Prochlorococcus marinus XMU1412: one gene and its partner. The protein of the gene in region 1 interacts with the protein of each later gene in a pairwise test. Links are inferred from orthologs where the notes say so. Each region holds a gene or a part of one and is shown on either strand. Other genes may lie near its edges.

Region 1 (11,159 bases):
TGGGGCAAGCAAGCACAAATAGCCGCAGATTATGTGAAAAAAGGATCATTAATTGGAATTACAGGAAGCTTTAAGATTGATAGCTGGAAAGATAAAAATACTGGAGAAGACAGATTTAAACCAGTTGTTAGGGTAGATAGATTAAACTTACTAGGCTCACGAAAGGATTCTGATAATAACCAATATTCCAACAGCAATAACTCAAGTGAAATTCCTTTTTAAGCTCTATTTTTAAGAAATCTAATAAGTATTCTTATAAAAAAATATAAGAAAATTAAAATTAAAATTGGCTTTACAACATATTTGATTTGATCTAAATAAGTTTGAATGATTCGATAATTTTCACCAAATAAATAACCTGAATAAGTGAGAAGTGCTACCCATATTAGACTCCCAAATGTAGTCCAAAGCAAAAATTTTCTCAATGGCATAAGTTCTATGCCAGCAGGAACTGAGATTAAAGTTCTTATACCTGGTACTAATCTGCCCCAAAAAACTAAAGAAACACCGTATTTATCAAACCACCTTTTACTTTTACTTAAATCACTAGGAGAAATACCCAGATATTTTCCTTTTTTATCTAGAAAATTTGAAAGTCTTTTTTCATTTACTAATCTACCTAAATAGTACCAAGGTAATGAACCTAAAATAGTTCCAAGTAATCCCCAAAAAACTAAAATATAGAAATTTAATTTTTGTTGATAAACAAAAAAACCTCCTAATGGCATTATTATTTCCGAAGGAATTGGAGGTATTATGTTTTCCAAAAACATAGCCAAACAAATAGTGAGGTATGCAATTGTTGAATTCTTTTCAACAGCCAAACTAATATAGTCGGGAATTGAAGTAAGAAAATTTACAAAAATTAAACTCAAACTTAGTATCTATAAAGCTCTGGTTTGTAAGGTCCTTCAACAGAGACATTAATATAATCAGCTTGTTCCTTAGTTAATTTTGTTAATTTTGCACCAATTTTATCAAGATGTAATCTAGCTACCATTTCATCTAAATGCTTTGGTAAAACATAAACCTCTTTCGCATATTGCTCGGACTTATTGAAAAGTTCGATTTGAGCTAATACTTGGTTAGTAAAAGAATTACTCATAACAAAACTTGGATGTCCAGTGGCACAGCCTAAGTTAACTAATCTACCTTCGGCTAAAAGAATTATTTTATTGCCACTTGGTAAAGTTATGTGATCAACCTGCGGCTTAATATTTTCCCATGGATAATCTTTCAATGAAGCCACATCAATTTCATTATCGAAATGACCAATATTACAAACTATAGCCTCATCTTTCATCTTGACGAGATTTTCATTTGTAATTACTTGATAATTCCCAGTTGCTGTAACAAAGATATCTATATCTTCCACAACATCGTCTAACGTGACAACGCTAAAACCTTCCATTGCCGCTTGAAGAGCACAAATTGGATCAACTTCAGCAACTTTTACGATTGCACCAAGTCCACGCAATGACTGAGCTGAACCTTTACCTACATCTCCAAAACCCATTACCAAAGCAACCTTCCCAGCAATCATCACATCAGTTGCGCGCTTTATACTATCAACTAAAGATTCGCGACAGCCATATAAATTATCAAATTTGCTCTTAGTTACTGAATCATTAACGTTGATCGCAGGGAAAGGTAAAGCATTTTGCTTTTGCAGTTGATACAGTCTTGCAACTCCTGTCGTAGTTTCTTCAGTGACACCAATGATATTACTTTTAATTCTAGAATAGAAGTCATTATCATTTTCTAATTTAGACTTAATAGAATTGAATAAAGCAATTTCTTCTTCATTACCAGGATTATCTAAAACAGACAAATCTTTTTCCGCTTTACTGCCGAGTATCAATAAACCAGTTGCATCCCCACCATCATCAAGAATCATATTTGGAGAGTCTGAACCCCAATCAAGAATGTAGTGGGTATATTGCCAATATTCATCAAGTGTCTCACCTTTTTTTGCGTATACAGGAATTCCTTGATCTGCAATAGCCGCCGCCGCATGATCTTGAGTTGAAAAAATATTGCATGAAGCCCATTTCACTTCTGCCCCAAGATCAACAAGAGTTTCTATTAAGACTGCAGTCTGAATAGTCATATGCAAACTTCCGGCTATTTTTGCACCTTTTAGTGGCTTTTCTGATTGATATTTATCTCTAAGTGCCATTAATCCAGGCATTTCCGTTTCGGCAATTTTAATTTCTTTACGGCCAAAATCTGATAAGGAGATATCAGCAATTTCATAATTTGGTGTAGGGGTTTTAACTGAATTTGCGATAACCATATCTAGTAAATACATTTATTATTAAACTATAAATGATTTTTGTGTAATTTTGTGTTTGTTGAAAATTTAAAAGAAACTTTAAATTTAGGAAAAAAACTCTCACACAAATTAAATCCACAATCAATTGTTTTATTAAAGGGTCCAATTGGGGCTGGGAAAACTTCATTTGTACAAGGGATTGCTAAAGGCTTATCAATCTCTGAGGACATTACAAGCCCTACATTTGCTTTATCGCATCACTATAACTCCGGAAAAATTCCACTAATCCACCTTGATTTATACAGGTTAGGAAATGTATCTTTAGCAAAGGAAGTTTTTTTTTCTGAAGAAGAAGAAGCAATACAAAGACAAGCTATTTTAGTTATTGAATGGCCAGAATTAATAGAACCAGTTATTGATAATTTCTGGAAAATAGAAATTAGTTACGCAAAAGATTATGGAAGAAACTACGAAATAAGAGATCCCAAAAATTTATTAACCTTTTCATAATATGGCTGTTGCTCGATGGCGCCTTCACCAAGACAAGTTAATAATCCACAAACACCTGCGAACTTAATGCAATCTTCTATCTCTAAATCATTTGTAGGATAGCCAGAAGAAATTAATTTTGAAATAAAGCCAGCTAGAAAAGCATCGCCTGCCCCGGTTGTATCAACAATTTTTTGTGAAGTAGGAGTTTCGGTAATTCCCTGAAATCCGTTGATGCTCCATAAAACAGGATTTTTTCCATCAGTTATTATTACATCTGGTCTATTAGACAGTCGTTGAGATATTAGCAAGGGATTTTCATCCTCAAAAAACAAAATTGCTTCTTCCTTCGCAAGCTTTAAAACATTTGCATGATTTAAAAAATTCTTGATTAAATTAACTCTCGCGGCTTTACTAATTTCGGATGAGAAACTTGTATGATCCCAAAAGACCTCTCTCCAATTCAAATCAATAACTATTTTGACTTCAAATTTATTAGCCTGTTCTATAAGAAAAAAAATAGTCTCTGCTGATATTGGAGATGATAATAAGTTCGTTCCTGTTACCAAATATTTTATTTCTAGAAAAGATTTCTCCAAATTTAAAATTTCTTTTTCTATTAATTTCTTGCTAAGAACTTCGTCTGCATAGCATACATGAGAACTTTCCTCAAAGCCTGAAAAAAAACGATCTCCAAATTGATCCCTATCAACATTAACCACACGAGTAGATGAATCATTATTTAATTGCAAGAAATCTAAATTAACTCCCAATTGATCAAATTGAGAAATAAATTTTTTTCCATAATCATCATTACCCAAACTTCCCATAAAGATTGAATCTATTTTTAATTTTCTCAATGCACAAGCTACATTAGCCGGCGCACCACCCAAAAAATCTGTAAATCCTTTATTTGACTTATTTCTGATTCTGTCTATTAAAGCCTCACCAATACATATAACCTTTTTCTTTTTCATAAAATGAACGCTTTTTCTTAACTAAGAATAATTTATTAAAAACGAATAATTTTTTTTTGAATTAAAGTTTAATTAAAAGCATATACACAGTGTCTTTAAATAAATCTGAAACTTGGAAGTGGAAAAATTGGGAAATTTCTTGGTCTTTATCCAAAGAATCTACTTCTGAAAAAAATATTAAAATTTTATTAGTTCATGGATTTGGGGCATCAAAAAACCACTGGAGACATAATCAAGATTTTCTTGGTAAATTTTCTAACTGCTATGCAATTGACTTATTAGGATTTGGTGAAAGTAGTCAGCCTAGTGCTTTATTAAATTACGAACCTGACAAAGTAAACTCCATTAAATATTCTTTTGACTTATGGGGTAATCAAATATCAACATTTTGTGCAGAGGTAATAAAATCTCCTGTTTACTTGGTAGGAAATTCAATTGGAGGTGTTATTGCATTGAAAGCTGCTGAAATCCTCAAAGATAATTGCAAAGGTATCATTTTGATTGATTGTGCACAAAGAACTATGGATGATAAACGTTTAAAAAAAAGTGATATCTTAATGAATCTACTGAGACCTGTCCTTAAAACGATAGTCAGGCAAAGAGTAATTAGTAATACACTTTTTACAAGAGCCGCTAATCCAAAAGTTATAAAGAAAATACTTGAACAGGCTTATCCTTCAGGAAAAAATATCGATAAAGAATTGATTGAAATACTTTATCAACCCTCCCAAAGGAAAAATTCTAAAGAAGCTTTTCGTGGTTTTATTAACTTATTTGATGACTATCTTGCTACTGACCTTTTCCCTAAAGTTGATTCTCCAATCCAATTGATATGGGGTGAGGAAGATCCTTGGGAATCTTTAAATGAAGCAATAGAGTGGAAGAAACTATTCAGTAATATCAAAAGATTAGACATAATAAAAGGCGCTGGTCACTGCCCTCATGATGAAGAACCCGAAAAAACAAATAAGTTAATAAATGAATTTATTCAAGAAACAAAATAAGCTTCTACATTATCACTAAGTCTTCTTAAGCCTCTTAATCCATCTCTTTCTAAGTTTCTTACTCGATCTCTGCTTATCCCTAGTACCCTTCCTATACCTGTAAGAGACATTGGCTCATCACCATCCATTCCGTACCTCATTCTTAAAACTCTACATTGCAGATCAGGCAATTGATGCAAGAGAGAATGTAGATCACCTCTCATACAATCCATCTCTATTTGTTCGTCTGGTAAATCATCGCCCCCTGCCAGTAAATCTAATAAAACAGTATCTTCGCCATCACCAACTTTAGTTTCAAGACTAACTGGCTGCCCAGCTTTGCACATCAAATCTTTCACATCATCTTCAGGAAGCTCTACGTATTTTGCAAGTTCAGTTACAGTTGGAGTCCTAGACATTTCTTGACTGAGCTCTCTTTGACCTTTTTTTAACTTATTCAACATTTCAGTTATGTGAATTGGCAGCCTAATCGCCCGACTTTTTTCAGCTATAGCTCTTGTAATGCCTTGTCTAATCCACCAGTATGCATATGTTGAAAACTTATAACCTCTGGCTGGATCAAATTTTTCAACTCCTCTTACTAATCCTATAGTTCCCTCCTGAATTAAATCTAAAAGTTCCATGTTTCTTTTTGTATATTTTTTTGCAACGCTTACTACCAATCTTAAATTTGCTGCAACCATTCTTTCCTTAGCTCTCTGACCAGCTCTCAATCTTTTTTTAATTATTGAGGTAGATAAGTTTAATTTGGCCGATAATTCATCAATACTGGGCTTATCTCCTGTTAATTCAATAATTTCTAATTCTGCTCTTTCAACTTCCATGTACTCCTGAACTTGACGACCTAGAGTAATTTCTTGCTCATGCGATAGTAATGGAACTCTTCCTATGTCTCTTAAATATGATCGAACAAGATCTACATCATTACTAGCTTTTATGCTTGCGATTGACGCTAGCTTGTTTTCACTTATTGTTTCAGAAGACATGAAAGTTGAATGATGTTTTGTAAACAATACCATTAAGAAATGTAAAGTTAAACAAAAAAATCCACATTTTTACAAAAATGAGAATAAATACCTACTTAATTTAAACTAATGAAGAGCTTAATAGCCATTTTGCTGTACTTAGATAAATAAATACACCAGCAATATCAGTGACGGTTGTAATGAAAGGTGAGGACATTAAGGCTGGATCCAATTTCATTCTGTCAAACAACAATGGGAGGATTGCTCCTGTTGTAGCAGCTAAAGTTGTTATGGATATTAAACTTATACCCACCGCAGAGGCGATTAAAGGCCCTTCGCCTTGCCACCAAGCGAAGGGAAATACTACAAGCATCATAAAAACACCTAAAAGAGCACCTGTTATCGCCTCCTTAACTACTGCCTTAATTGCTCCAAGAGACTTCAATTTTTGAGTACTTAAACCTCGAATGACAACCGTTGAACTTTGAGCACCAACATTTCCGCCAGTACCTATAAGTAGTGGAATAAATGCAGCTAATAAAACTATTTCTTTTAATATTTGATCATTCATAGCTATAACTTTTGTCGTTAAACCATTTGCCAAAACCAAAATTAATAGCCATAAAATTCTTCTTCGAGCAATCGTAAACAAACTACTTTGAAAATAATCATCTTCATCGCCAGGTTGTACTGCCCCCGCTGCATAAATGTCTCTTGTTGCTTCTTGTTCAATGACATCAATTAGATCATCGACGGTTACTATCCCAACAAGTCTTTTTTCCCTATCAACGACTGGGAGAGCTAAAAAATCATATCTTTGTATTGCTCTAGCAACTTCTTCTTGATTCGTATTAGTAGAGATATTAACTACATCTCTTGTCATAACATCACCAATTGGCTTAGAGGGATCAGCAGTTACAAGGTCTCTTAAGGAGAGAATACCAGTTAAATGTCTTTCTTTATCTGTAACATATAAGCTATAGATAGTTTCAGTGAATGGGGCTCTTTTTCTAACTAAAGAAAGGGCCTCAGATGCTGTTTGCATCTCTTTAAGATCTATAAATTCAGTTGTCATTAATCTTCCAGCAGTTTCAGGCTCATATCCAAGTAATTCAGCTGTTACTTTCCTTTCACCAGGACTAAGAGCAGATAAAAATTTTCGAACAACTTTTGCAGGTAATTCATCAAAGAGTTGAACCCTATCATCAGGGGACATTTTTTCAACGATTTCTAAAACTTCTCCTGAACGCAGTCTTTCTAATAAAGTTTGCTGAACTACTGGATCTAAATATTCATAAACCTCAATTGCTTCATTTTTCTTTAATAATCTAAATGCTAATGCCTGCAATATTTGTGGAAGACTTCCAATAGCATCTGCAATATCAACAGGTTGAGATGGTTCTAAAAGTAACTTTGCCTCATCATAATTTCCCGCAATGAGCAATTCTTCAAGTTGAATAGTAATATTTTCTCTTGTACTTAAATCAGAAGATAACGATGTAACTGTTTCAAGATTATTTTCATTCATACATATAATCCCTTATCAAAGTAACAACACCATTATAAGAAATCTAAGTAATTTTTCTACTTATCCAGAACCCGAAAACCATTGTGAATAAATTTACTATTATGATTAAATTAAAAAATATTATAAATTTTATCCAATCCCCTTGATTTAAAATTTTGTACAAAAAATATATAAATCCGCTAAAAGATGTAAAGCAAGAAAAAAAACCACTCAATAAAATTTTTTCAGTTGAATAACTTAATCTTTTACTGATGAAAAAACCTACTAAAAATGATCCAATTATTGAAATAAAAAAATTATTATTTATAGTCAATCTTAGAAAGGTAGCAAGATAAGCAGATAAAAGAATATAAATAAAATTATTTACTTTCATTTTAAAAAAACTGAATAAGAAAGTAACCTAAATAAAAAAAAAGGAATGAAAAAATTATCACTTCAATATAATGTAAAAATAATCTTAGGTATTTTCTCTTTTTAAATAGGATAAATAGTTGATATATAAAAGAAGAAAATGTACTAAAACATCCTAAAAAACCGATATAAAATAATACTAATATTTCGTTATTAATAAAATTTAAAGCTACTAAAATTCCTAAAAAAAAAGATGATAAGAAATTTACTATTGAAGTATTTTGAATATCAAAACCTATACTTTTTTTAAAATTATTTTGTATGAATATTCTCAGTATTAATCCAAAAGTACTGCCAATTAAAATTATACTTATTGAACTAAAATCCAAAATTTACATTTTTATCCAGCCTCTTAAAATCTTATTAGGATCATCTAAAAATTTATTAGAAGCTAATTCAACCCTAACCCAAGTTTCACTATTGCTGACTTTCCATTTACGTAATACTGATAAGGTTGTACCTAGATCAAGAACTAATAATTCCTTAGCATAAATTTCCGGACAAGAAAAAAGAGAAGTATTGGAACTCAATATAATTTCATTTGTATTATTAGGGAACTTATTTTGATTTAAACTTTTTTGGATCCCACCAGCAGGTAGTGTAATTGGAGCAATTAAAGCAAAAGTAATTAAGCAAAAATTCTTGAGAACATTATTAATCATATGTCTAAAGTTGCCATATCTAAGTTGCTACTATGGGTTTCAATAAATTCTCTTCTTGGTGCAACTTTATCTCCCATTAAAATATTGAATATTCTGTCAGCTTCAAGTGCATCTTCGATTTCAACTCTTTTCATCATCCTCGTTTGAGGATTCATAGTTGTATCCCATAATTGTTTTGGCATCATTTCACCTAATCCCTTAAATCTTTGAATATTATAATTTGCATTTTCTCCAAAACCTTGAATTGTGTCCTTTAATTGTTTCTCGTTATAACAGTAATTATGATTCTTACCTCTTTCAACTTTATAAAGAGGCGGACAAGCAATGTATATAAAACCTTTCTCAACAAGTTCTCTTTGGTATCTGTAAAAAAATGTCAGCAATAAAGTTCTTATATGAGCACCGTCAACATCAGCATCAGTCATAATTACAACTCTATGATATCTTAAAGAGCTCTCGTCGAACTCCTCTCCTTTTATTCCTAATCCTAGAGCTGTTATTAATGACTGTATTTCTGTGTTTTTATATATTTTAGTATCGTCAGTTTTTTCAATATTAAGAATCTTACCTCTGAGAGGCAAAATAGCCTGAAAATTTCTATCTCGTCCTTGTTTTGCGGAACCACCAGCTGAATCTCCTTCAACTATATAAATTTCTGATTCTGAGGGATCTCTGGAACTACAATCTGCTAATTTTCCCGGTAATGTAGAACTTTCTAGGACACTTTTTCTTCTTACTAATTCTCTAGCCCTTCTCGCAGCTTCTGCTGCATTAAATGATTGAATTGCTTTTTCAAGAATCAAGTCCAAAATTCCTGGATTGAATTCCATATATTTTGTGAGAGCCTCCCCAATGAGAGAATCCACAATTCCTCGTACTTCAGTATTTCCTAATTTTGTTTTTGTTTGTCCTTCAAATTCAGGATCTGGAACTTTTACTGATAAAACAACAGTTAAACCTTCTCTAATATTTTCGCCAGCTAAATTTTTTTCTATATCTTTTCTCTTGCCTCTCTTTTTTGCAAGATTATTGAAAGTCCTTGTCAGGACTGTTTTTAGCCCTTCAATATGAGTTCCTCCATCAATAGTTCTAATATTATTTGCAAATCCTAAAATATTATCTGAATATACATCTGAACACCATTGCAAAGCTGCTTCTACATATACATTTTCTTTCTGTGAGTCAACATAAATTATTTCAGGATGAATAGAATCTTTTTCAGCATTCATGTATTCAACATATTCTTTAATACCTCCTTGATACAAGTAAATTTCTTCCTTAAAAGAGCCATCTGATAATTGATTTCTTTCATCTCTAAAAACAATCTTTACTCCGCCATTAAGATAAGCTAGCTCCCTTAATCTAGATGAAAGAAGAGCATATTCAAATTCAATTCCTCCAGAAAAAATCGTTTTGTCGGGTTTAAAGCAAATAGTTGTTCCTTTCTTAGATGGTCTGCCAGTCTGCTTTTTAGTTTCTAATTCACCCTTTGATACGCCTTTTTCAAATCTTTGATTAAATTCGCTTCCATCCCTATAAACAGTTACATTAACCCATTCGCTTAGAGCATTAACTACAGATATTCCTACTCCATGCAAACCCCCTGAAACTTTATAACCACCACTTCCAAATTTACCTCCTGCATGAAGAACAGTTAGTACAGTTTCTAAGGCACTTTTCCCTGTTCTTGGATGAATATCTGTTGGAATACCTCGTCCATTATCAGAAATTAAAGCAGAACCATCTGCGCGAAGAACTATTTCTATATGATCACAATGTCCTGCAAGTGCTTCATCAACCGAGTTATCAACTACCTCATATACTAAATGATGTAATCCCCTAGGTCCTGTTGAACCTATATACATCCCGGGGCGTTTACGAACTGGTTCTAACCCCTCTAAAACCTGAATCTGTTCCGCGCCATAATCATTTGAGATTTTATTAGATCTTTTGTCCTCACTCATTTAATATAAAAAAAATATTAAACTTTTAAAATGTTATTTTTAAAAGGTCTTTCATTAAATTTACCACCGCAATAAGATAAAGGCTTGAAGTCAATGAAAAATTTAATCACTTTAATTATATAGCCAAAATTTTTTTCTTCAGAAATCCATATGTCTTCATATCCACCTCATGTAATAATTTTAATTGGGCCTACTGCAAGTGGCAAAACAGAATTAGCTATTGAAATTGCAGAATATTTTAAAACTCATATACACAATGTCGATTCAAGGCAAATTTATAAGTCCATGGATATTGGAACAGCCAAGCCATCAAAAATCCAACAAAAAAAAATAAAGCATTTTTTAATAGATATTGAGGAACCAATCAATCCAATTAATGTAAAACAATTTCAAGAAATTGCTCAAAAATCTATTAAGGAAGAAATTAAACAAAAAAAATTACCTTTTCTTGTTGGAGGAAGTGGGTTGTATATGAACTCAATAACAAAAGGGTTTTTTGTCCCAGATGTTCCTCCTCAAAATAATTTAAGAAGACAATTAGAAGAAATGGGGCAAGAACAATGTTGGGACCTGTTAAAAAATTGTGATCCATTATCAACAAAAAAAATCAATTTTGCTGACCACATTCGAACAATAAGAGCTTTGGAAGTCTTCTACGTAAAAGGTGAACCTTTGTCAACTCTGAAAGTTCAAAAACCCCCTAACTGGAAAATCCTAGAGCTTGGATTAGATAGAGATAATTTAAAAGAAAGAATTTTTCAAAGAACAAAAAATATGTTTTTATCCGGAATTATTGAGGAGACTTACCAACTTATCTCTAAATACGGATTTGATTTGCCATTATTAGAAACCATTGGTTACCGAGAAGCTAGAGATGTTTTAAA
Region 2 (11,417 bases), on another replicon or contig:
CCAAGACTTATGGCAAGAGTTATATTCGCAACTTTTAGTGGAGGCCCATAACTTATTATTAATGCGATTATTGGAAGTGCAACTATGTTGCCTATTAAGCCAACCCACGAAAGTGCCCAATATCCAAGTACCCTTTCTCTCATTATTTACTGCTTTAACTATTAATTTAATCTACAGTATTGTGAGACTACTTTTTGGTGCTACTTAATAATCCTAAGAAAATAATTTAATTAGCAGGATTAGATAGGAACTTATTATCAGAATTCTCTAAATTATCAAATTGTGGATGAATTGAATTTTTTTTCTCAGAAAATACAAGTCTATTTAAAGCATTAACGTAAGCATTCGCTGCAGCAACTACAACGTCTGTATCAGCAGAATGACCAGAATATATTTTATTATCCCTTCTTATTCTTATTGTTACTTCGCCCAAAGCATCAATTCCTTCTGTTACCGACTTAACAGAAAATTCAATTAATTCATTAGGAACTTTAGCTAATTTATTTAAAGCCTCGCATACAGCATCAACAGGTCCAGTCCCTATTGATACAGCAGTGTCTTCACTATTATCTTCCGTGTTTAGAAGCGAAATGGTGGCAGTAGGTTTAGAGGCGTTACCACAACTTACTTGTACAAGACTTAATTGAAATTTAGCTTCGGGGAGCTGAACTTGTTCACTAACAATTGCTTCTAAATCTCTATCAGTAATTTCTCTTTTCCTGTCAGCTAAATCCTTAAAACGAGCAAAAGCATCATTTAAATCTTCTCGACTCAAGTCATATCCCATCTCTTCTAATCTTGCTCTTACCGCACTTCTTCCACTAAGTTTCCCTAAAGAAATTTTGTTTTCACTCAAACCAACAGTTTTTGCGTCGATAATTTCGTAAGTTAGTCTATTTTTTAAAACCCCATCCTGATGAATGCCTGACTCATGTGCAAAAGCATTAGCTCCAACAATTGCTTTATTAGGTTGTACAGTCATTCCAGTTAGGTTAGAAACAAGTCTAGAGGTTTTTGTTATTTCTTCTGTTCTTATAGCCGTAAGAGGAGTTGGGGAATCTGGATTTCTTTTGAAAAAACTATTAAAAAAACTTTTCCTAACATGAAGTGCCATTACTAATTCTTCTAGAGAGGCATTCCCGGCTCTTTCACCAATTCCATTAATAGTACATTCTAGTTGTCTTGCTCCATTTTTTACTGCCTCAAGAAAATTGGCTACTGCTAAACCCAAATCATTATGACCATGAACCGAGATTACTGCCTCATCAATATTTGGAACATTTTTATTTATGTCGACAATTAGCTTGCCAAATTCACTAGGAGTTGTAAATCCAACAGTATCAGGGATATTTATTGTTGTCGCTCCTGCAGAAATTGCTAGTTGAATAACTTCGTATAAAAAATCAGGATCACTCCTTGAGGCATCTTCACAAGAAAACTCAATATCATCAACTAATGATTTTGCATAGTTAACCATTTCTGGAACTATTTGAAGAACATCTTTTCTGGATTTTTTAAGTTTATGTTTAAGATGAATATCACTTGTCGCAATAAAAGTATGTATTCTTTTTTTGGGAGCTGGACTTACTGCTTCGTAACATGCTTTTATATCGCCTTTAGACGCTCTAGCTAAACCGCATATTATAGGGCCATTTTCTTTCCCTACAGCATTAGCAATTTTATTAACAGCTTTAAAATCTCCTGGACTTGCGAAAGGGAATCCAGCTTCAATAACATCTACTCCTAATCTTGCTAATTGATGGGCGATAGCAAGTTTTTCTTCGAGATTTAAACTGGCACCAGGAGATTGCTCTCCATCTCGAAGAGTTGTATCAAATATCAAAATTCTTCCAGGATCTTTTGACATTAGAGGGAGTAAACTAAACTTATATTAAGCTAATTAAAAAAATTTGACTAGATTTACTTCAATAAAAATTTGTTGAAAGATTATAACTTAGATAATATTGGTTAAAATTATGAAAAAAAAATAAAATACTTAAATTTTTAAAGTATTCTTTTATGGTTAAAGCCTTCTTTTATAAAAAATAATTTCGAATTTTTATAGAACTATAGGCATAAATTTAAAAAGTATGAATGGGCAATACCCTAAAAATAATTTTTTAGGACAGTTAGCGATAGTTTTACATGCGCATCTACCTTATGTCAGAAAAAATGAAAAAAACTCTTTAGAAGAGGATTGGTTATTTCAAGCGATTTTGGAATGTTATATACCACTACTTCAATCAATAGAATCTTCCAAAAATGAAAATCCTTTAAATACCAAACTTACTATTAGTTTGTCTCCAACATTATTATCACTTCTAAATGATAAAAAAATTAAAGAAACATTCCCAAGCTGGATTGAAACAAGAAATAATTTCTTAAACGAACTGCCAAAAGAAGAAAAAAATGCCTCTGCATTTTTAATGAATAACCTTAATGACAAATACTTGTATTGGCAACAATGTTCTGGAGATTTAATTGAGAAGTTTAGAGTTTTAAATAACTCTGGAAATTTGGATATTCTTACTTGTGCTGCTACACACGGATATTTGCCAATTTTAAGGGAGAATCCAGAAACTGTTAAAGGACAAATCAATACAGCCATTAGGAACCATGAAAATATTTTTGGAACTAAGCCTTTAGGTATTTGGTTACCTGAATGTGCATATTATGAGAATTTAGATGAAATGCTATTTAATTCTGGAATTAGATATGCAATCTTAGATGGTCATGGTATTCTAAACGCTACGCCAAGGCCTAGGTATGGCGTGTACGCTCCAATATGCTCGAAAAAAGGAGTAGCCTTTTTTGGAAGAGATAGTGAATCAACTTTACCTGTTTGGTCAGCAAAGGACGGGTTCCCGGGAGATAAGGTTTATAGGGAATTTCATAAAGATTTGGGATGGGAATTACCTATCTCCAAACTCCAAAAGAAAGGTATCTCAACAAAAAGACCTTTGGGTTTGAAGTTTCATAAGATTACAAATGATAAGGTACCATTAGGGGAAAAGGCGTTTTACTTAGAAAATGAAGCCAAAAAGAAGGTTGCAGAACATGCTGATTCTTATCTTCTCGCGAGATCCAAACAATTAGAAAAATTAACATTATCCTCTTCCTTCAAGCCCTTATTGGTAGCTCCATTTGATGCAGAGTTATTTGGTCATTGGTGGTATGAGGGACCTTTTTTTATTGAAAATATTTTAAAAAATTCTAGTAAATATTCAATTAAGCTTACAAATTTAAAAGAATTCTTAATTCAAAAGCCAAATCTTCAGATTTGCGATCCATCACCATCAAGTTGGGGACAAGGAGGTTACCATAACTATTGGATTAATGATGCAAATGCTTGGATTGTTCCTGAAATTACGAAAGCAGGCTCAACTTTTGTTGATTTATGTTCTAAAAAATTTAATAATGACCTTTCTTTACGACTTTTCAAGCAAGCAGCAAGAGAATTACTTCTCTCTGAATCCTCTGATTGGAGTTTCATACTAAGAGCTGGAACTACAACTGAACTTGCAAAAGAGAGGATAGAAAGACATTTGTTCAGGTTTTGGAAAATAGTTGAAATGATTAAAAATCATTCCAATATCAATTTAAAATTTCTTGAAGATATTGAGGAAGAAGATAAAGTTTTTCCGGATATTAATATTAATGATTGGCGAAAATAAAAAAATACTAAGAGCTTGTTAGCCTCGAAATGTCACGACTTTAGCTAAAAAAAATTCTGCAAATTTTTAATGTAGAAGAAAAATATTTGTAAGCCTTCAAAGTATTAACAGTTTCATTAATACTTAACTGATCGTCATAGATGTTTTTGTCATTCCCATAAATTGGCTTAAAGGTGGTATGAAACTTGTTTAATTTTATGCATAAAAGAGTAGAGTGATTCAATTTAACTTAAGCATTCCTAGTTTTACTTTTAGAGGTGAATTTATAAACATCTTACTCATAACGTAAATTAGTTTTGGGAGTGGAAGTGTATTAGTAAGAAAACCTACCCATTCATTCGTTGATAATCTAAAGAAATTCGAGAAAAAACATCTTAATCTACTTTCGTCAAAACTCATCAATCTTCTAAGACCATATTGGTAAAGTTTATGCCTTTGTGTTAACTCGTAAGGCCATAGGATCCCCCAACCTTTTGTTGCTAGTTCAAGAGAACTTAGATGAGGTTCTTCTAAAAAGAGTGCTAATTTTTCTGCAAGTAGTGGAGCTCTTCTTAATAAAGATCCGATCATGTATCCTGATGCAGGATGCACCATGCTAGCAGAACCTCCAAAACCAAGTACAAATTGTTTTTTAAATGGGAGGGGTAAATTCATTGGGAAAAGGCAATTCTCTTCATGAAAAATTTCACTTACCTCTATACCTTTATTATTCAGTCTTTTAAAAAGTCTTTTTTTAAGATTCTCTTGGGATAATGCAGGATAACAAGCTAATGATGTTTCTTCAACAAAAAAAGTTTCATTTCCAAGATCCATTGCATAGAGAAATGATGGAGATGATAATTTTTCTTCATTGTTTAAATGATTTGGACGAAAATCCATTAAAACAAACTGTTCCTTACTGACTGGTGGCGATGAAAATTTCCCGACGATTCCATATGCAGCTTGTTGAGCGATCTCATTTTGGACTGGCCTTTTTACAAAATTACTTTTATGACCACTTGCGTCAATGACTAACCTTGCCTTTATCCTTAGTCCTGAAAAACAAATTACCTCAGATATTTTATTTTTCTCTTTAATATCTTTAGCTGTTTCATTCAACCATTCAATTCCTTTACACTTTTTTAAAAGTTCGTTTTGAAAGGCTTCTTGGTTTATCAAACCATAATCATAATTATGTTTTGTTGGATTATCTCCCTTTTTATTTTCCCCATTTCCAAAAAAACTAACTGTTTTACACCATCGATGAGATAACAAGGACTCTAATCCTAATTCCTCTAATTCAGAAGCCCAAATACCATATGTATTCTCCCATTTTTCATTTGGAGATTTAGTTGATATCCCTTTTATATTTAGATCTTGCTTGGCTAATTCAGAGGCCAAGCAAAGTGCGGCGGGCCCGGAACCAAGAATTAAAATATCAAGTATTTCCATATGATCTAATAAACCATTTTCTTTTAATTTTCTGTGCCTGCATTAAATTGGTCTAGTTCTTCTGTTTGTGCATGAGGAACTAAGACAACTTCTGATAAGTGATCACCCTCGTCCAACCTTTGTAATTTTACTCCAGTAGCGGCTCTAGATTGTTGGGAAATTTTATCTGCGTTTGTTCTTACTATCACCCCTTTTTCGGTCACAAAAAGTAATTCTTCCCCTTCTCCGAGGACCTTCAAACAAACTAATACATCATCTTTAATTCTGAATTTTATGGCTTTCAAACCCATGCCTGCTCTTTTTTGCAATCTGAACTGAGTTACAGGCACTCTTTTACCTAGTCCAAATGAACTGGCAATTAGTACCCAAGGACCTTCTGAAGAGTTAACTTCAAGATTGTCATCAAATTCGTTAGTAAGATCTTCATTTTTAGCTAATTGATCAACTAAATCAGATGTCAAAACATCCATAGATACAAGATTGTCTCCTTTTCTCAGATTCATAGATTTAACCCCCCTCGCAGTCCTGCCAAGTGGCCTTAATTCCTTAATATCTAATCTGAAATGAATAGCCATTCCTGTTCTTGATCCAATCAAAACACTATCACCTTCTCTTGATAATCTAACCCAAGTTAAAGCGTCTCCATCCTCAAGATTTATTGCTATTAATCCATTTGATCGAATTTTTGAGAAGGCAGAGAGTGAAGTTCTTTTTATAAATCCAGCCTTGGTTAGCATTAATAGATAACAGTTGTTATCAAAAGAATCTACTGCAACCAATGAAGTTATCTTTTCTTCTCTTGGTATTGGGAGAAGTTGAACTGATGGAGTACCTTTAGCTGTTCTGCTACTCATAGGAACTCTATATGCTGGAAGAGCATAAGATACGCCTCTATCACTGAAAAGCAAAAGAGTATCATGATCATTACAGCTTATAAATAATTTTACTTCATCATCTCCTTGTGTCTTTGTTCCAGCCTTACCTCTTGACCCACGACTTGTAGATTCGAATTCATTAACAGGCATTCTTTTTAAATAACCTGCTTCAGTTAATAAAACTACAGATCTGTCATTAGCGATAAGATCAATATCATCTAGACCACCTCCTAAATCAAGTATTTCTGTTTTTCTTGGAGAGGAAAATCTTTCATCGATTTTATTAAGTTCTTCAAGAATAATTTCAAAAATTCTCTCTTTACTATTCAATATTTGCTGATATTGGTTGATTTTTCGGGTTAATTCATTATGTTCACCTTTGATTTTATCTGCTTCTAAGGCTGTTAATCTTCTTAACTGCATTTGTAAGATTGCGTCTGCCTGTGTGGCAGATAACTCATGATCATTTTGTAATTTTTCTCTAGCTGAAGCTGTATCTTTTGCTGATCTTATTAGATTGATAATTTCATCCATAGAGCCCAACGCTAATAAAAGACCTTTTACAATGTGATCCCTCTCTTCAGCCTTTTTTAATAAAAATCCCGTTCTTCGCCTTATTGTCTCCACTCTGAAGTCTAGAAATACATCTAACATTTTCCTGAGTGAAAGTGTTGTGGGCTCTCCTTTTACTAAAGCAAGGATATTTGCACTAAAGTTATTTTGTAGAGGTGTTAACTTAAATAAATTATTTAAAACTACTTGTGGGTAGGCATCCCTTTTTAGTTCAATAACAATCCTCATTCCGTCTCGATCACTTTCATCTCTAATATCAGAAATACCTTCTAGTTTTTTTTCATTAACTAAGTCAGCAATTCTTTCTATCAATGCCGCTTTATTAGTTTGAAATGGGAGCTCTGTAATTATTACTGCATCTTTTTCTGCTCTACCACTGGATTTAATTTGCTCAATATTTGCTACACCTCTCATGGTTATTGAACCCCTCCCTGTCTTGAAAGTTTCTCTGATACCATCTCTGCCTAGGATTTGACCACCTGTGGGAAAATCTGGACCCTTAATTATTTCAAAAAGTTCTCTATCTTCAATCGAAGGGTTATTGATGATTGATTTAAGACCATTAATTAATTCTCCTAAGTTATGAGGTGGAATATTAGTTGCCATTCCTACAGCTATTCCAGATGATCCATTTAGCAGTAGTTGAGGAATCCTAGCAGGTAAAACTGTTGGTTCTTGCTGAGAACCGTCAAAATTATCGGCGAAATCTACAGTTTCAGATTCAATATCCTCTAATAGACTTTCATCTGTAAGAGACTGTAAACGAGATTCTGTATATCTCATTGCGGCTGGAGGGTCATTATCAACAGAACCAAAGTTTCCATGGCCATCTATGAGAGGCATTCTCATAGAGAAATCCTGAGCCATCCTAACCAAAGCATCATAAACAGCAGTATCGCCATGAGGGTGATACTTACCTAGTACTTCTCCAACAACTCTTGCACATTTTCTGTATGGTCTACCGCTAGTTAAACCAAGTTCATACATTGCATAAAGAATTCTTCTATGAACAGGTTTTAATCCATCTCTCGCATCCGGAAGAGCACGACCGACTATAACGCTCATTGCATACTCAAGGTATGAGCGAGACATCTCGTTTCTTAGGTCAGTCTGAATAATTCGGTCGTTATCTTCGCTTAATCCTGAGTTATCAGAATCTAAAATATCAGACATATAAAAATCCTTTTTTTAATAATAATCGCTCATTGTCATAATGAATAAAAAAAAATATTTATTTAATTCCCAAATACTCACATTTACACACAAATCAAAATAAAACCTGTTGTTTTTGAATAAACCTTGGCTTATTACCCCTTTAGTTGTTAATTTATTCAAAATAAAGAGAAAAATTCCGTGAATATTGAACTTGGTTTAAATAAAAAAGTCAGAAGGGCTTATGGCATTGATGAAATAGCTTTAGTCCCGGGTAATAGAACACTTGATTACGATTTGACTGATCCTTCTTGGTCAATAGGTGATTTTAAAAGAGAAGTTCCGATCGTAGCTAGTGCCATGGACAGTGTTGTCGATGTCAATACGGCTGTAGAACTCACAAAATTAGGTTCCATAGGGGTAATTAATATGGAGGGTATACAAACAAGATATGAAAATCCTGATGAAATATTGAACCAAATAGCATCTGTCGGGAAGAATGAGTTCGTTCCGTTAATGCAGAAAATATATAGTGAACCCGTCAAGGAGGAATTGATTTTACAAAGAATAAATGAGGTCAAAGAAAGAGGAGGTATCGCTGCTTTTAGTGGGACACCTCAAGCTGCTATTAAGTTTAAAGAAACACTTAATAATTCCAAAATAGATTTATTTTTTCTTCAAGGAACAGTTGTTTCAACTGAACATCTAGGTATGGAAGGTAAGGAAACCTTAAATATTAAAAATCTCTGCCAATCTATGAATGTCCCAGTTGTAGCTGGAAATTGTGTTACTTACAAAGTTGCAAAACTTCTTATGAATGCTGGAGTTGCAGGACTAATGGTTGGGATAGGACCCGGAGCGGCATGTACATCAAGAGGAGTATTGGGAATTGGAATCCCTCAAGCAACTGCAATTGCTGATTGTAGTGCGGCAAGAAATGATTACTTTAAAGAAAGTGGTCGTTATATTCCTATTATTGGTGATGGAGGAATTGTAACGGGCGGAGATATCTGCAAATGTTTAGCATGTGGAGCAGATTCTGTAATGATTGGATCCCCAATAGCTAAATCCTCAGACGCTCCAGGTAAAGGATTTCATTGGGGTATGGCTACTCCAAGTCCAGTATTGCCAAGGGGCACAAGAATTGAAGTTGGTTCTACAGGCTCCTTAGAAAGAATAATTAAAGGCCCTGCCTTACTTGATGATGGGACACATAATTTATTAGGAGCCATTAGAACCTCAATGAGTACTCTTGGTGCAAAAAATATTAAAGAAATGCAAGAAGTTGAAATAGTTATCGCACCATCGCTTCTCACAGAGGGTAAGGTTTATCAAAAAGCTCAGCAGCTTGGGATGGGTAAGTAGTTCATCTAGAACAAAATTATAAAACCTTAGTGAATTAAGTATTAAATTGAAAAATTTTCTAATTAGGAGTTATTATGAAATGATGGGGGAAACCCCATACTCCTCACACACTAAATCGCCCGATTAATCGGGCTTTTTTAGATATTTTGTTACTTATATTATTTTATCTGTAATGAAATCATCACTTAAAAGATTTGCCTGCTAAATTTTCAAAAAGGGAATACTTAAATTATGTCATCAGCTCCAGCCGTAACTGATTCTTCATTTGACAAGGATGTACTGCAAAGTGATCTACCAGTATTGGTTGATTTTTGGGCACCATGGTGCGGTCCATGTAGGATGGTCGCTCCAGTTGTAGAAGAAATTTCAAAGGACTTTGAAGGGAAAATTAAAGTTTTTAAATTAAACACGGATGAGAATCCAAATGTAGCCAGTCAATACGGAATTAGAAGTATTCCTACATTAATGATTTTTAAGGGTGGTCAAAAGGTTGATACAGTTGTTGGTGCTGTGCCAAAAGCAACTCTTTCTAGCACTTTAACTAAGCATTTATAAATTTAAAAGCTTTGCATAAAATTGGACTAATAGACTATGGAATGGGTAATATTCATTCTGTAACAAAATCTCTAGAAAGTCTTGGAGAAGAAATTATATTGATTAAAAACTTTAATGATTCGAAGCTTTGTAAGGCGATAATACTTCCTGGGGTTGGATCATTTGATCCAGCAATGAATAATCTCATAAACACTGATTTGATTACTGATTTGAAAAATTGGATTAAAAGTGGGAAGTCCTTTTTTGGGATATGTTTAGGTCTCCAACTCCTTTTTGAATCTAGTGATGAAGGAAAAGTTCAAGGGCTAGGGATTTTAAAAGGAAAAATACAAAAAATACCCACAATTGTTAACCAAAGAATCCCACACATGGGTTGGTGCCAACTTTTACCTACTAAACCAAATACATTATTAGAGTTAGAAGAATTAAATAATTGGGTCTATTTTGTACATTCCTATCATGCAATCCCAGATGACTTAAATATTATTGCAGCTCAGGTTGATTATGGCTCTGAAAAATTAACTGCAATGATTGAGAATGATAATTTATTGGCCTGTCAATTTCATCCAGAAAAATCTGGAAAAACCGGCGAAAAACTTTTGAGAAGATGGTTGAGTAATATTCAATAAGAGATGTTTAGGAATGAAGACTAACTTAAGATTAATAGGTGGTAAAAAACTCCAAAGTCCAAATAATTCTTATACCAGACCTACAACTTTGAGAGTGAGAGAGGCCATATTCAATATATTGAACAGAAGGGTTGAAAATAGTAACTGGTTAGATTTATTTAGTGGAACAGGGGCCATTTCTTGTGAAGCCTATAATCATGGGGCAAGCAAAATAATTGCAATTGAAAAAAACAAAATCAACTCAAAAATTTGCATAGAAAATTTACTCTCGTTGGAGAATGTAGAGAATAGGAGAAATGATATAGAAGTTATATGTAAAGACGTTTTGAAATGGACAAAACCTAATTATGAGAGAAACTTATCATCTAGGAATATGGACTTTAACAAATTAAAATTTGATTTTGTTTATCTAGATCCTCCATACGATGTGGATTTCCATGAATTAGTTTTAAATCAAATATTTAAATGTAATCTTTTAAAAAAAAATTCAACAGTTATTTGTGAACATTCTCCAAATCTATTTATTAAAAAAAGTACTTTGTGGGAAACTATAGATGTAAGGAATTATGGACAGTCAAGATTAACATTTTTAATCAATGTCCAGCATCCCTGAGCCTCTTCTGTATTGATTCCATGCACTAACGAATAATCCAAGAAGAGTTATTGGAACTAAACCTAAAACAATTCCACATAGAAGAGGCTCGATCATTTTTTGCCTTTTTTGAATTTCTTACTCACAATTGTTACATAGAGACTATTTTTTGTGTCAACATCTTCATCAACTGCAGCAGAAAGAGACTTTAAGAGAGAATTCTTAAAAATTGTTTTTGTTGTATTTGGAGTTTTATTTATTTGTTTTTCAATATTTCTCATAAATCATCATGAAAATAACAAATATATTATTGAGACTCTTGAACTTAATGGCTCTGCCGAGGAAGGAGATGCTCTTTTTAAGATAAATTGTGTTGGATGTCATGGAATTACAGCAAGAGGATTAGTGGGGCCAGACTTACACTCAATAACTCAACGTCTTAATGATAAAGAGATAATAAAACAAGTTACTGGAGGATTGACTCCTCCTATGCCAAGTTTTGAAATTGATCCTGTAAATATGTCCAATTTATTAAAATATCTTCATAGCCTTGAATGATTTTGAGAAAAAA

The links.
Region 2: the proteins of gyrB (region 1) and gyrA interact in binary tests that used the Escherichia coli proteins (3 or more experiments, as listed by UniProt). The link is inferred for Prochlorococcus marinus XMU1412 from one-to-one orthologs.

What each region holds. Positions count from the first base shown.
Region 1 is NZ_JAAORJ010000004.1:536,884-548,042, forward strand. Bases 7,792-10,677 are described here. They hold gyrB (DNA topoisomerase (ATP-hydrolyzing) subunit B), read right to left. Parts: upstream 10,276-10,677; coding sequence 8,308-10,275; downstream 7,792-8,307. Other genes in these bases: HA152_RS09505 (fluoride efflux transporter FluC), read right to left, coding at 7,792-7,978; HA152_RS09510 (hypothetical protein), read right to left, coding at 7,982-8,311; miaA (tRNA (adenosine(37)-N6)-dimethylallyltransferase MiaA), read left to right, coding at 10,426-10,677. Outside these bases: HA152_RS09460 (single-stranded DNA-binding protein), read left to right, coding at 1-222; HA152_RS09465 (DedA family protein), read right to left, coding at 219-875; ahcY (adenosylhomocysteinase), read right to left, coding at 878-2,296; tRNA (adenosine(37)-N6)-threonylcarbamoyltransferase complex ATPase subunit type 1 TsaE, read left to right, coding at 2,348-2,785; HA152_RS09480 (carbohydrate kinase family protein), read right to left, coding at 2,743-3,741; HA152_RS09485 (alpha/beta fold hydrolase), read left to right, coding at 3,831-4,745; HA152_RS09490 (RpoD/SigA family RNA polymerase sigma factor), read right to left, coding at 4,730-5,731; mgtE (magnesium transporter), read right to left, coding at 5,832-7,238; HA152_RS09500 (CrcB family protein), read right to left, coding at 7,282-7,611; more of HA152_RS09505, read right to left, coding at 7,613-7,791; more of miaA, read left to right, coding at 10,678-11,159. UniProt on the Escherichia coli protein: DNA gyrase negatively supercoils closed circular double-stranded DNA in an ATP-dependent manner to maintain chromosomes in an underwound state.
Region 2 is NZ_JAAORJ010000002.1:499,042-510,458, reverse strand. Bases 4,928-8,071 are described here. They hold gyrA (DNA gyrase subunit A), read right to left. Parts: upstream 7,727-8,071; coding sequence 5,129-7,726; downstream 4,928-5,128. Other genes in these bases: HA152_RS05780 (GuaB3 family IMP dehydrogenase-related protein), read left to right, coding at 7,907-8,071; crtL (lycopene beta cyclase), read right to left, coding at 4,928-5,105. Also shown: HA152_RS05805 (hypothetical protein), read right to left, coding at 1-143; HA152_RS05800 (2-isopropylmalate synthase), read right to left, coding at 227-1,867; HA152_RS05795 (glycoside hydrolase family 57 protein), read left to right, coding at 2,091-3,674; more of crtL, read right to left, coding at 3,894-4,927; more of HA152_RS05780, read left to right, coding at 8,072-9,070; trxA (thioredoxin), read left to right, coding at 9,302-9,625; imidazole glycerol phosphate synthase subunit HisH, read left to right, coding at 9,637-10,254; 16S rRNA (guanine(966)-N(2))-methyltransferase RsmD, read left to right, coding at 10,268-10,867; petG (cytochrome b6-f complex subunit V), read right to left, coding at 10,844-10,963; HA152_RS10130 (cytochrome c), read left to right, coding at 11,018-11,404; HA152_RS05750 (RNA methyltransferase), read left to right, coding at 11,401-11,417. UniProt on the Escherichia coli protein: A type II topoisomerase that negatively supercoils closed circular double-stranded (ds) DNA in an ATP-dependent manner to maintain chromosomes in an underwound state.